DNA from 2 places in the Stenotrophomonas sp. 22LJNL06-5-1 genome. Region 2 is predicted to be linked to the other one. Evidence: riboswitches for the same ligand, from Rfam matches in the RefSeq annotation. Region 2 holds a riboswitch; the other holds the start of a gene.
The links. Region 2 has a riboswitch for thiamine pyrophosphate ahead of AC13GF_RS10990 (TonB-dependent siderophore receptor). Riboswitches for the same ligand answer to the same signal wherever they lie in the genome.
Positions count from the first base shown of each region.

Region 1: another riboswitch for thiamine pyrophosphate. It lies ahead of thiC (phosphomethylpyrimidine synthase ThiC); the one in region 2 lies ahead of AC13GF_RS10990 (TonB-dependent siderophore receptor).

Region 1 is NZ_JBSPUE010000005.1:325,364-332,702, forward strand. Features, by position in the region: gene AC13GF_RS13345 (winged helix-turn-helix domain-containing protein) at 73-2,397, opposite strand; gene AC13GF_RS13350 (ion channel) at 2,658-3,329, opposite strand; gene thiC (phosphomethylpyrimidine synthase ThiC) at 3,469-5,313, opposite strand; TPP riboswitch at 5,396-5,497, opposite strand; gene AC13GF_RS13360 (BCCT family transporter) at 5,744-7,321, shown strand.
Region 2 is NZ_JBSPUE010000004.1:164,836-172,174, reverse strand. Features, by position in the region: gene AC13GF_RS11015 (helix-turn-helix transcriptional regulator) at 1-89, shown strand, start outside; gene AC13GF_RS11010 (VOC family protein) at 157-525, shown strand; gene AC13GF_RS11005 (Dyp-type peroxidase) at 649-1,623, shown strand; gene AC13GF_RS11000 (hypothetical protein) at 1,805-2,221, shown strand; gene pnuC (nicotinamide riboside transporter PnuC) at 2,281-2,850, opposite strand; gene AC13GF_RS10990 (TonB-dependent siderophore receptor) at 2,859-5,054, opposite strand; TPP riboswitch at 5,125-5,220, opposite strand; gene AC13GF_RS10985 (phosphotransferase enzyme family protein) at 5,264-6,388, opposite strand; gene AC13GF_RS10980 (glycine zipper 2TM domain-containing protein) at 6,514-6,921, opposite strand; gene AC13GF_RS10975 (XVIPCD domain-containing protein) at 7,168-7,339, opposite strand, start outside.

The DNA of each region.
Region 1 (7,339 bases), on a different contig from region 2:
AATCAGGCGGCACCACGTCAGGAAAGTCAGACGAGATCGCCACGAATTCGCGGCGAGGTCGCCACGAAGAAATTACGAAGGCCCATTTCCGTTGAACAACAACAACTTGGAGAACGCCGGAAGCAGCGTCGGCGAGCGCTCGGGCAAACGCATCACGCCGATGTCGGCACCGTCGCTGACCGCCATTGCCACGAACAGGGTGTGCCCATCGGCGCCGGCACTCAGCCCGTTGCCGGCACTGAGGCGTTCCGCATCCAAGCAGCGTTCCGGTTCCTCGCGCCCGGCCTGGATCAGCACCAGTGTCGTGCCACAACGGGTGGACGTACCGAGGTAGCCGATCGCGCTGTTACCGGCCACGGTCCAGGCCCGGTACCGCCACCGGCTGGGCTGGTCATCGCTGATCTGCTGCACGCTGCCCGGCGCCAGCGCAGCATCCACCGACCACAGGCCTCCTGCCGCCAGGCGGGTGAACAGCACGCGTCCGCTGCTGCGATCGAACCGAGCCTGCGAAACACCGTCGATGCTGGCCAGGCGGCGCCAGGGCTGCACGCTTCGATCAAACAGGCTCAATCGGGTCTGTTGCTGGTCATCGCGTTCGACCACCAGCAACTGGTCCGGGTTTGCCCCGTACAGTGCCTGCAGCGGCTGCTCCGACGGTACCGGCAATGGTTGGACGCGCTCGTCACGTGGGGCGATCTCGTAGACCACCGTGCGTCCGTGCTCGTCGCGCCCCACCACCAGCAACCGCCGGCTGTCGGCCGACCAGTCCGGTGCCTGGCGTGCCTCGGGTCGCAATCCTTCGATAGGCCGCAGCGAATCGGGGCGCTCCATGTCCGCCCACCACAGCGCGAAGCTGCCTGAACGATCGGACGTGAATACCAGTTGGCGTCCATCCGGCGCCGCCATCGGCTGCCCATCCCGGCCACTGGACGCAAACAGGCGCTGGGGCGCCGAGCCGCCTTCCATCGGCACCTTGAAGATGCCGAACTGCGCACGCCGGTGGACGAAGGCCAGCATGCCCGCGCGGCGCGCAGTGGCCGGCCACTGTGCGTCGTCGAGCCCGGCATCGCGCAGCGTGCGGCTCTCGACGTCCAGGTAGTACAGGCGCACTTCACTGTCGACACGGCGCCCAAACACGATCGTCCGGCCATCACGCAACCAGGCCCAGCCACGCAGTTCAGCGGCCTCGTTGGTCAGCTGCTCGGGCGTGCCACCCGCGGCCGGCATGCGCCACAGGTCGCCCAGCTGCGGATTGCGCACGAACACCAGCCACTTGCCATCAGGCGAGTAACGCGGCGCATAGTCGAAGTCATCCTCGGCGACGCCGTAGTCCAGCGCCTCCCATTGGCCACTGGCCAGATCAAGCTTGCGGATGCCGCGATGGGCATAGCGCCCCACCATGCTGCCGAACACCAGGCCACGGCCGTCCGGCGTCCAGTCGAAACTGAGCAGCTCGGTGCCATCGCACCGCGTGGCCTGGCGCAGGGCACCGCCGGTCGCGCTGGCAATCAGCACCTGGCAGCCGCCGTTGTTGCTGAACCGCGCGAAGGCGATCTCGCGTCCATCCGGCGACCAGCTCGGGAAGCGGTCAACCGAGCCGGCCGGCGGAGCCAGCAGCTGCCGCGCTGGCGCGTTGCCGGAGGTCTGTACCTTGATCGCCCCACCACCCTGCCCGTCTTCGTTGGCGCCCTCATAGGCCACCAGCGAACCATCGGGTGAAAGCGTGGGATAGGTTTCAAAGCCGCTGGTCGCGGTGATCAACCGATAGGGACGCTGCGGGCTGCCGATCACGCGCGTGCCATTCTCCACGGCCGCGTCCACCGCTGAACTGCTGGCCGGTGCCCGCCGCAGCAGCAACGCGGTCAGCACCACCACCGTGGCCAGCATCAGCACGCCCAACACCAGCAGCACGCGCCGACGGACGTGGCGCCAACGGCGACGCGACGCCTGCACGTGTACCGGCACCACCTCGGCGATGGCCATCGCCGGTTGCATGTCCACGATTTCGTCATCGGCTCCCGCGGACGGCGCCGGCTCGACATCGTCCAGTACCTGCACCGGCACCAGCAGGCGATAGCCGGTCTTGGCGATGGTCTCGATATAGGCCTGGCCGTTGTCGTCGTCGTTGCTGAACGCCTTGCGCAGCTGGGTGACGGCCTGGGTCAGCACGTCATTGGTCGGCAGCGTGTCCGGCCAGACTTCCGCGAACAGTTCATCGCGGGTGACAACGCGCCCTGGATGGCGCAGCAGTACACGCAGCACGCCCAGCGCCTTCGGCGTCAGCCGACGCGGGCGACGCGCACCGACGACCTCGACTTCTCGCGAGGACAGAGTGACAGTGCACTCTCCTATCCGGATCCGATCGAATCCGGGGGGCTGGTTTTCACTGCTGTTCATTTTCCGCTACACAGTAGAGACAGGTCCGGGGCAGCGTTTGCCTTCGATACCCTCCCGTCCTGGGAACAGCAAAAAGCCAGACTCCGCACAAAGCATCGGCGCATACCGCAAAAACAATGAAGCGGGCGAATACTAGCCTATGCGGGTTACCTCGCCTATCGCGTGGTCGACATCCAGGCTCTCTCTCGCCGACGCATTCACATAATTTGCTGCACCATTCGCGCCCTGCGGGGCGCGAAATTTTTATCTGGCGTTCATTTTCACATGCGCCGCAGCATGGTCAATCCGACCAGTCGCGAAACCACCAAAGCCACGTACATCACGCCTGAAAACTGCTCCAGCATGACCAAGGCGCGCGCTTGTGGATGCAGCGGCACAACGTCGCTCAAGCCAACACCCGAGAGCAAACTGAAGCTCAGATAAAGCAGCTCCATCCAGGTGCGCTGCGCACCACCACCGGTGCCCTGGAAACTGCCCGGATACCATTGCTGGCACACGGCGAAAGCAAACGCAAAGGCCCAGGCCAGCAACGTGAATGTCGCACCTGCCGCGAACAGTTCATCGCGGGTGACTTTGTGGTCCTGGAGCATGTAGGCGATGAGCGCACCGGCCGTATAGAAGTACAGCAGGCTTTCCAGCAGCTGCGCGGTGGTCAGCAGCGCACTGCGATCCAGCAGTGCACCGGCCAGCGAGAACACCACCGAAGGAATGGCCAGCAGCAGCGCCAGCCAGGTGCCCAGCGGGCTGCGCTGGACCACCCACAGCGCCAGGCCGAGTACCGCCATGCCGAACATGCCCAGCGCCGCTCGGCCACCGGCGGTGTCATCAAGTGCGGGATACAGCAGCACCGCGATCAACTGTGCACCCAGCAGCCAGGCCGAAGGATGACGGCGGGCAATGGCCAGCCAGCGGGTAGTGATGGCAACGGGCATGGCGTCCTTTCCCCAGGGTGATGGGCGGAGGATAGCCGGGAGCGGCGTGATGAGCGGTAGTGCCGGCCGCTGGCCGGCACTCTCCCCGGTCCCGCGCACGACGGAATGCCGGCCAGCGGCCGGCACTACCCGTTATGCATCACCCCTGGTGATAGACCTCGGCACCGGCCGCGCGGAACTCTTCCGACTTCTCCTTCATGCCGGCCTCGGCGTAGTCGCGCACGTCCTGGGTGATCTTCATCGAACAGAAGTGCGGGCCGCACATCGAGCAGAAGTGTGCCAGCTTGTGCGCATCCTTCGGCAGCGTCTCGTCATGGAATTCCTTGGCCTTCTCCGGATCCAGGCCGAGGTGGAACTGGTCTTCCCAGCGGAACTCGAAGCGCGCCTTGCTCAGCGCGTTGTCACGCACCTGCGCGCCCGGATGGCCCTTGGCCAGGTCGGCTGCATGCGCGGCGATGCGATAGGCCATGATGCCGTCGCGCACGTCCTGGCGGTTGGGCAGGCCGAGGTGCTCCTTCGGCGTCACGTAGCAGAGCATGGCCGTACCGAACCAGCCGATCATTGCCGCGCCGATCGCACTGGTGATGTGGTCGTAGCCGGGTGCGATATCGGTCGTCAGCGGCCCCAGCGTGTAGAACGGCGCTTCGCCACACTCACGCAGCTGCTTGTCCATGTTCTCCTTGATCAGCTGCATCGGCACATGGCCGGGGCCTTCGATCATGGTCTGCACATCGTGCTTCCAGGCGATCTTCGTCAGTTCGCCCAGCGTCTCCAGCTCACCGAACTGCGCAGCATCGTTGGCATCGGCGATGCAGCCCGGGCGCAGGCCGTCACCCAGCGAGAAGGTCACGTCGTAGGCCTTCATGATCTCGCAGATGTCTTCGAAATGCGTGTAGAGGAAATTCTCCTTGTGGTGCGCCAGGCACCACTTGGCCATGATCGAGCCACCACGGCTGACGATGCCGGTAACACGCTTGGCAGTGAGCGGCACATAGCGCAGCAGCACCCCGGCGTGGATGGTGAAGTAGTCCACGCCCTGCTCGGCCTGCTCGATCAGCGTGTCGCGGAAGATCTCCCAGGTGAGCGCCTCGGCACGGCCGTCGACCTTTTCCAGCGCCTGGTAGATCGGCACGGTACCGATCGCCACCGGCGAGTTGCGGATGATCCACTCGCGGGTTTCGTGGATGTGCTTGCCGGTGGACAGGTCCATCACCGTGTCACCGCCCCAGCGGATCGCCCACACCAGCTTCTCCACTTCCTCGGCAATGCCCGAGGAAACGGCGCTGTTGCCGATGTTGGCGTTGATCTTGGTCAGGAAATTGCGGCCGATGATCATCGGCTCGCTTTCCGGGTGGTTGATGTTGTTGGGCAGCACCGCGCGGCCGCGTGCGATCTCATCGCGCACGAACTCCGGGGTGATGATCTTCTGGATCGAGGCACCAAACGCTTCGCCCGGGTGCTGCTGCAGCAGGCCAGCATCGCGGATCGCGTCCAGCCGCTGGTTTTCGCGGATGGCGACGAACTCCATCTCCGGCGTGATGATGCCACGGCGCGCGTAATGCATCTGGGTGACGTTGGCACCTGCACGCGCACGGCGTGGCAGGCTGCGCGCGGGGAAGCGCACCGCATCGAGCTTCGGGTCATGCTCGCGATCACGGCCGAACGAAGAACTCAGTCCTTCGAGCTGCTCGGTATCACCGCGCTCTTCCACCCAGCCGCGACGCAGTTCCGGCAAACCGGCGGACAGATCGATGCGCACCTCCGGGTCGGTGTACGGGCCCGACGTGTCGTAAACGGTCACCGGCGCATTCTCCTCACCACCGAACAAGGTTGGCGTGCGGGTCAGCGCGATCTCGCGCATCGGCACCTGCAGATCCGGGCGTGAACCGGGCACGTGGATCTTGCGCGAGCCGGGAATGGGCCGGGTCACGGATTCGGAGAGTTGCTGGGCCTGTTGCTGCAGGGCGGAGAGCTGTGCGTTCATCGGGCATCGTCCAGGAAGGTCAGGGACGAAGCGGCGGCGCACTGCTGCCGCGCCCGGACGGTCCTTGGGCGGAGTCCGGGCATGGCTGCACTGCAAAGCTTCCCTACGCCGGTATGAGCCGGATCAGGTTCCAAGGGACTGTCTCAACCGTGGCCACATGGCCGCGGTACCCCCGCTTCTTGGTGTGCATTAGAGCATAGAACGCACTGGAGCTCCCGGCTGTTCCAGCCACGCACGGCGTGGATCCACTGTTTCTGTATTAACAGAACCGTGACATCGCATTCAGTAACGTGCACGCGCATCGTGCCGCTGCGGCCGATGTTTTCCTCGCCGCCTTCGCGGCCCCTGCCCGGTCTGTGCTGCATGTCGCCGGCCCCTCGCAGCAAGCTCTGCTCGCTCCCCTCAATCCCTTGATCGGAGAAGCCCCTTCATGGTGTTTCGCGTTTCCATCGCACTGGTTCTGCTGCTGGTGCTGCTCGCCGGTGTTGCACCTGGCCCCTTCAATACCGTGGTGCAGAGTATCCTCGGCGAACTCATCCGCGGCATCGGCTGGCTGTACCTGCTGGTCGTGTTCCTGGCGCTCGTGTTCCTGATGTATCTGGCCTTTGGCCGCTTCGGCAACCTGCGCATCGGTGGCGAAGACGCCGAACCGGAGTTCTCGCGGGCCAGCTGGATGTCGATGCTGTTCGCCGCCGGCATGGGTATCGGCCTGGTGTTCTGGGGCGCTGCCGAGCCCATTTCGCACTTCAGCAAGCCGCCGGAAGGGCTGGCACCTGAAAGCATGGACGCTGCGCGTGCTGCCATGCGCTACGTGTTCTTCCATTGGGGCCTGCACCCCTGGGCCATCTATGCACTGATCGGCCTGGCAATGGCCTGGTTCCAGTTCAACCGCAACGGCCGTGGCCTGGTCAGCGACATGCTGCAGCCGATCATCGGCCGCCACCATCGTGGCTGGATCGGGCGCGTGGTCAATATTGCCGCAGTCGTTGCGACGGCAATCGGTGTTGCCACCACGCTGGGCTTCGGCACCATCCAGATTGCCGCTGGCATGGAGCGCGTGTTCGGCCTGCACGCAGGCCCTCCGCTGCAGCTGGTGATCATTGCGGTGGCGTTCGTGCTGTACATGGCCTCCACGCTCAGCGGCGTCGACCGTGGCGTCAAATGGCTGTCCAATTTCAATCTGGCGTTGGCCGCCGTGCTGTTGCTGCTGGTCCTCGTGCTCGGCCCGACCGGTGCGATCTTCAACACGTTCACCACCACGCTGGGCTCCTATCTCAACCAGCTGGTGACGATGAGCCTGCGCATGTCGCCGTTCTCGTCCAGCACCTGGGTGGCCGACTGGACGATCTTCTACTGGGCCTGGTGGATCTCCTGGGCACCGTTCGTGGGTTCGTTCATCGCGCGCATCTCGCGTGGTCGCAGCGTGCGCGAGTTCGTGATCGGCGTGGTGTTGGCGCCGACGCTGCTGGGCTTCTTCTGGTTCTCGGTATTCGGCGGCACCGCGATCTGGATGCAGATCTTCGGTCAGGCCGACCTGCTGCAGGCGCTGGGCAATGGCTATGAGACGGTGCTGTTCACCATGTTCGACAGCATGCCGCTACCGTTGCTGCTGTCGTGCATCGCGCTGGTGCTGCTGATGATCTTCTTCGTGACCTCGGCCGACTCGGCGGTGCTGGTGCTGGCCAGCATGTCCACCGATGAAGCGGGCGACCCGCCACCCAAGCGCAAGCTGGCCTGGGGCGTGGGCGTGGCGCTGATTGCCGGTGCACTGCTGCTGGCCGGCGGCCTGGATGCGCTGCAGGGCATGATCACGATTGCGGCGTTGCCGTTCGCGCTGCTGATGGTGCTGGTGATGGTGTCGCTGTATCGGGTACTGGACCAGGAGTACACGCGCGAGCGGCGGCAGGCGCAGCGCCAGCGGCACATGATCGATGCCTGGATCGCACGCGAGATGGCCGCGCAGGAGGAGACCCAGGCGGAGGCCGCACGCGCGCACGATCAGGATTGAGGGTTGTTTTGCAGCCTG
Region 2 (7,339 bases):
GCTATGCCGACCAGGCCCATCTCAGCCGCGAGGCGCGTGAGCTTGCCAGCATGACCGCACGCGAACTGCGCCTGGAATGGGGCCAATGATGGCCGTTTCGTTCAAGACCGCGGTGCCGCGCTGACTGAAGCTGGGCTCCCACCCAGGAGCCACGCCATGAGCCATGCCGCTACTCACGATGCCGAACGCCGCATCGACAACATCGAATTCAACGTTGCCGACATTGCCCGTAGCAAGCGCTTCTACGGCGAGGTGTTCGGCTGGCATTTCACCGACTACGGCACGGCCTACACCGAGTTCGACGACGGCCGTCTGAAAGGTGGCTTCGTGGCCGACGCGCCGGTGCGTGCCGACGGGGGGCCGCTGGTGATCCTCTACTGCGCGGACCTGGCCGATGCACAGCAGCGTGTAATCGCTGCCGGTGGCGAAGTCGTACAGGCGGTGTTCGCCTTCCCCGGTGGCCGCCGCTTCCACTTCCGCGATCTGGATGGCTATGAGCTGGCGGTTTGGAGTGATGTGGATTGAGGTCTTCGTACCTTGGCCGGTGGACGGAACGAGAACCGCTCCGTCCCCGGTCAGGCGGTTCCGCTATGATCGCCCGCACATCGCCACACGCGATGCGCCCGCCTCAAGCCAGCAGGAACCGCCGTGAACTCCCAGCCCGCACCGATCACCGCCCTCAACCACACGCTCGACAACGAGCCGCAGCAGATCACCGCGCCACTGACCCATTCGGCGGCGTTCCTGGTGCTGAAGGTGAAGGACGATGAGGCGTCGATCGCAAAGGCGCGCGAGGTACTGGCCAGCACCGATGACCTGATCAAGAACACCGCCATCCGCGAGATCGAGCGCACCTTCACCTGCAACGTGGCCATCGGCCACCGCGTGTGGCAGCCGCTGGTGGGCACCACGCCGCCGCGCGAGCTGCAGCCGTTCCGCGAGATCAAGGGTGCGATCCACACGGCGGTGTCCACACCCGGTGACCTGCTGTATCACATCCGCGCACGCACCATGGACCTGATCGTGGCGTTCGAGCGCAACCTGCTGATGGCCTTTGGCGATGCGGTGGAGACGGTCGATGACGTGGCCGGCTTCCGCTATTTCGATGGCCGCGACCTGCTGGATTTCGTTGACGGCACCGCCAACCCGGAAGGGCTGTCGCTGCCGGAAGCCACCATCGTGGGCGAGGAAGACCCGGAGCATGCCGGCGGCAGCTACGTGGTGGTGCAGAAGTACCTGCACAATCTTGATGCCTGGCGCGCACAGAAGACCGAGGCGCAGGAAGCGATCATCGGCCGCACCAAGCACGACAACATCGAGCTGGACGATGCGCCGGCCGATGCGCAGAAGTCGCACAAGACGCTGTGCACCATCGAGGATGCCGACGGCGAGCACGAGATCCTGCGCGACAACATGCCGTTCGCCAACCCGGGCCGCGGCGAGTACGGCACCTACTTCATCGGCTACACGCGCCGCCTGTGGGTGATCGAGACGATGCTCGAGCGCATGTTCATCGGTAATCCTGCGCCGCTGCACGACCGCATTCTCGACTTCTCCACCGCCACCACCGGCGTGACCTTCTTCGCGCCCTCGCGCAAGGTGCTGGCCGACCTGGGCGACTGATCGCGCCTCTCGTCCTTGCGCATGCTACTGGCCGATCTGTTCCAGTAGATCCACGCCATGCGTGGATGGTGCACACGTTGCCCGTAGCAGCCACGCATGGCGTGGTTCTACTGTGCCGCCATCTGCCTGTCATCTACCGCGCCGACCATGTCGTGCTGGATGGGAGTGCAGGAGGCGGGCGATGACCATGACCGGAAACAGGAGCGGCGCACGCCGCGGGTGGAAGCGGCTGGCAGCATTGTTCGGTGCGCTGGCACTGGGGAGCGCCGCGGTGTCCGCGCAGGAAGCCCCTGCGCACTGGATGGCCTACGCCGCCGCCGTGGGTGGTCAGCTGCAGCAGCGCCTGCAGCAGGAGCAGGACCCGCAGGCACAGCGCGTGCTGGAATGGCTGCAGGCACATCCGGACGCACCGACGCCGCTACCGGTGAGCGTGTGGATTGCGGCGGATGGTCGCATTTCGAAGCTGGAGTTCGACAGCCTGGGTGATGCCCAGGTCGACGCCGACCTGCGCGCGACGCTGCAGGCCGCGCCGTTGCAGGCGGCCCCACCGGCCGACATGCGCCAGCCACTGCGGCTGGGTTTGGCCCTGACCCCGTAGATCCACGCCATGCGTGGATGGCGCGCCGATTGCCCGTAACAGCCACGCATGGCGTGGCTCTACCGGGTTGCCACCTGCGGTTCACGCGCGGCCGCGCTCCATGCGCGCAGGCCGAACACGGCCAGGCCGAGGAAGAACACGTACAGCGCGGCGGTCACGTGCAGCGACTTGAACAGGTACGCACCCACATAGACCACGTCCACCGCGATCCACACCCACCAGCAGGCCACGTGGCGGCGTGCCTGCCACCATTGCCCGACCAGGCTCAGACCGGTCAGCAGCGCATCCAACCACGGCAGGGCCGCGTCGGTGAAGCTGTGCATGGCCGCGCCCAGCGCCACGCCACCGCACACGCCGATGGCCAGATCGCGCAGGAGCTTGCCGCGCGCCAGTGGCACGATGCGGATGCTGCCCTCATCGGCGGCATGCTGCCGCCAGTTGATCCAGCCATAGACCAGGAAGCCGCCGAAGATCACCTGCAACAGCGTGTCCGAGTACAGCTTGGCTTCGGCGAACACCAACCCGTACAGCGCCACCGACAGCAGGCCGACCGGCCACGCTGCCAGCCGGCGCCGGGCCATCAGCCAGACGCCGAGGATGCTGCACAGCGCGGCGGTCCACTCCAGCATCACGCCGCTCACAGTGCGAACGTCACCGACAGGCGGGCCTGTCGCGGTGCGCCGGGGAACAGGTAGTAGTCACCGCCGCTGCTGCCGGTATCGCGCCAGTAGAAGCGGTTGAACACGTTGTCCACCGACAGGTTCCAGGTCACCGCACGCTCGTGCAGGCGATGCTGGAAGCGCAGGCCAGCATCGAACACCGAGTAGTCCGGCGCGCGTACGCCACCGTCGGCGCGTGCCACGTTGGCACCGGCATAGCGCCAGCCGCCGGTCACATCCAGGCCCTGCACGAACGGCAGCGCGTAGGCCACGTGCACGCTGGCACGCACCTTCGGCACATTCACCAACTGATGGCCTTCATAGACCGGCGTGCCGGTGTCGCGCGCGCGCGCCTGCAGCACGCTGGCGCTGGCCACGATCTGCAGCGCATCGGTCAGCTGCCCGTTGGCAGTCAGCTCCAGGCCGGTGTGGGTCTGCGTGCCTTCCTCGACGAAGGTGTAGCCGACGTCGCTGTTGTCCGGTTTGGCGTACTGGTACGGCTGCGAAATGCGGAACACCGCCGCGCCCAGCGTCAGCGCCTCGACCGGCACGTACTTCACGCCCACTTCCAGCTGCCGCGACTGCACCGACGGCAGGAAGGTGTCGGCGTTGCTGGTCCAGAACGGCGCTTCCTGGCCCAGCGAAATGCCGCGCACGTAGCTGGCATAGGCGTTGAGCTGGTCGGTGGCCTTCCACACCACCGCAGTCTGCGGCAGGAAGCGCGACAGGCGGCTGTGCCGCTGCGGGGTGCCACGCTTGTCGTAGGCACGCTCGTCCAGGCGCACGAAGCGGCCACCGGCCAGCCACTGCCAGTCATCGCCGAAGCTGATCCGGTCCAGCGCGAAGAACGCGGTCTGGCGGCTGTCCAGGCGACGTGCGGACGGGCCCGGCATCTTCGGCGACGGCGCGAACACCGGCACCTGCGCGTCGTGGATGTTGGTGGTGCCAACGTATTCGTTGACGCTCGGGCGCTTGTCCACGGTGCGGCGGAAATAGTCGGCACCGAGGGTCAGCTCATGGCCGACGCTGCCGGTCTCGAAGCGGCCACGCAGCTCGGCACGGGCCTGCTGGTTGCGGCGGGTGTCATCCGGGCTGCGGTAGTCGTAGACGTCGTAGTCGCCATTGGGCGCGAAGTAGTTGCCCGGCACGCTGCCATCGGCGCACTGCACGGCGTAGTAGCAGCCATAGGCGAAGGCGACGTTGTCATCGATGACCGAGCGGCTGTGGCCGACCGAAACGCGCGACTGCCAGGCCTCGTTGAAGTCGTAGGTGTGCAGCGCGGTGATGTTGGTGCTGGCAATATCCACCGGTCGCTGCCACGGCTGGTAGCCGAGCAGGTGCTCGCGGTCGACGCCGCGCGGCAGGTCGCGCGCGCCCAGCAGCTGATAGCCGGACACCGAACGCTGCGAGCTGGTCTGGTAGTTGGCATCCACTTCCAGCTTGCCGCGCTCGCCGATCAGCCAGTCGGCGGCCAGCGAGTAGAAATTGCGACGGCCATCGGCGTGCTCGACGTAGGAATTGCTGGAGTCCCATGCAGCATTCAGGCGCAGGCCGAAACGCGGGGTGATCCAGTGGCCGACATCGACGGCGACGTAGCGCGAGCCTTCCGAATCGGTACCGAGCGTGGCGGTGCGCACTTCGGCCGGGCGCTTGCCGATGTAGTTGATGATGCCGCCGGGCGCCATCACGCCTGCCGCCAGGCCGGCTTCACCCTTGAGGATCTCCACCGACTGCACGTTCTCCAGCGCCAGGCGCTGTTCGCCGGCGATGGACAGGCCGTTGAAGCGGTAGCCGGTGGCCGCGTCCAGGGCGAAGCCACGGATGGCGATGTTCTGGTAGTAACCCACCGGCGCATACGCATCACCCAGCGAGGCATCGTTGCTGGCCAGCTCGGACAGCGAACGTACCTGGCGGCGGTCGAGGTAATCGCGCTCGAGCACGTTCACCGACGCCGGTGTGTCCTTCCAGCTGCCGCCACCGAAGGCGTTCACGCGTGAGGTATCGGCCTTTGGTTTGCCGGCCTGCACGCGCACCGCCGCCAGTTCGGTCGGCGAGCGTTCGGCGCCAGTGGCAGCCGCATCAGGGGACGCCTCGGCCTCGCTGGCGTGCAGCGGCAGCGGCAGCGCAGCGCAGAGGGCGAGGGAGAGCAGGGTGGGGCGCAGGCAGCGGTTCATTCGGTTCGTCTTCGGACAACAAGGGAGACGAAGCGACGGCGCGCAGGTGCACCGGCCCATGATGGGGGTGTGGCTGCGGCTCAAAGCTCCCTACGCCGGTGCAAACCGGATCAGGTTCCAAGGGACTCTCTCAGCCTGGCAGATCCAGGCACCCCCGCTTCAGGTGACCATTTCACTACAAATGGTACGGATTTGCGAGCCGGTGCCCTTCAGGCTGCCGCGTGCAGCGCCTGCAGCAGTGCCTGTCCCGGAGCGCTGTGGAACCACGCCGGGTGCCCCAGCATGAAGGGTTGCCAGGCTACGTCCGCATTTGCGGTCGAGCCGGTGACGCCTTCGAAGTACTCCACTTCGGACAGTGCGAAGTCGAAATGAACCATCGGCAGCAGGTCGGCCAGCAGGTGCACGCGTGCCGCCGACAGCGGCAGCACCTGGCGGTAGCCGTCGAGCAGGGCCAGTGCGATATCGATGCGTACCGCCTCCATGCCGCGCTCCAGTTCCAGCCACGCCACCGCGTTGCGCTCGATCGCCGTGGCGAGGTCGAACAGCGCACTGGTGGGCGAGGCCAGGCCGAAATCCAGCACGGTACTGATCTGCCCATCGCGCCACAGCAGGTTGGAAACGTGCCAGTCGTTGTGCGCCCACAACCGTGGCTCATCGCGCAGGCGCTCGGCCAGGCCGGCATGCCACGGCAGCACGTCACGCTGCAGCTGCGCTTCCCACGGAATGCGCGCGAGATAGCGGGCCAGCCCGGGGCGCTCATGCAGCCCTGCCTTGATGGCCGCGATCGGATCGTCGGCGCGGATCAGATCGTCGCGCGCGACCAGCACATGGGTGCTGCGCTGGGGCGCTTGGTAGCTGGCGGCGGCGTGGTGTAACCGGGCGAGCATGCGACCGGCCTCGCGGGCCTGCGCGGCATCGGTCAACAGCGACCACGACACGGTATCGCGGTACAGATCCTCGCCGACGCCGATCGCATGCAGCTCGAAGGTCCATTCGCCATGCTCGACCGCAGTGTGGCCATCGGCCGCCGGCAGCACCTGCACCACCGGCACGCCCGCTGCGGCGAGATGGGCGATGAAGCGGTGTTCTTCTTCCAGGCAGGCCGCGCTGCGCACGCTGTGGTGGTGGCGTTTGATGAACACCGCGCCGTCCACGCCGTTGACGATGGCGGCGGCCGACAGCGGCCGCGGGCTGTGCCAGCGCGGTTGGCTGCGCTCGTCCAGCTGAGGGTAGCGCTGGCGCAGCCACGCAATGTCCGCCGCGCTGATAGGTGGCCAGTCGGCAGCAACCTCGTCGTTGTTGAGGCCCTGCACGCGGTGGGAGGAAGAAGTCATGCCGCAGCCCCAGTGGGGAAAGTCACATCCAAGGCTGCGCATTCAACGCCATGCACGCGGCCAACGCAAACGGGCGGGTCATCGACCCGCCCGTCCGTGCATCGGCATGGGAGATGCCGCGCTGCTTACCAGCCGCGATGGCGACCGCGGTCGTGGTAGTAGCGGTTGTCGTAGTAGCGCTCGCGCTGCCAGCGACGGTCGTCACCGCGGTCGTAGTAACCGCTGCGGTAGTAGCCACGGTCGTAACGGCGATCGTAGCGGTCGTCGTAACGGCGATTGTCGTAGTAACGACGGTCGCGGCGGTCGGAGGTGGTCAGGTTGCCGATCGCACCGCCGGCCACGGCGCCGCCGACGGTGGCAGCGGGATCGCCGTTGGAGAGCAGGTTGCCGGCCACGCCACCGACCACGGCGCCGACCAGGGTGCGCTTGTCCTTCCTCGACATCGCGCTGGCATCGCTGACCACGGCCGCACCGGCCACCAGTGCCAGAGCCATCGCCAGACCACGGAAGCTGAGTGCGGAAGTACTGAGCATGTTCGGTTCTCCTGTGAGGTGCATGCCACGCTGGGCAGGGAGGGCGCGGGGCGCCCGGCTGCCGTGGTGCCCACGCTGGCGTTCCAACATTGCCGGAACATTGCCTGGTCCACCGTGCGGCTTGCGCATTCATCTAGCGGCAGGCGGCATGAAGCAAGGCTGAAAGCGGCCTCGGCCGCTCAGCTGGCAGAAAGGGAAAAGGCCACGCGGACGTGGCCCTCCCTTCTCTGCCAAGGCGTTGCGGGCTTAGACGCCCATCGCCTTCTGTGCCTGCCGGGCCTGCTCCTGCTGCGCGTCCTGCTGCTGGTGCAGCACGTTCGGCGCGCCCTGCACGGCACCGCTGCTGAGCGCCAGGCTCTGCTCGCTGGCCGCACGGGTGTCCACCGCCACGCGGCTGGCGGCGGGGTCGCCGATCGTG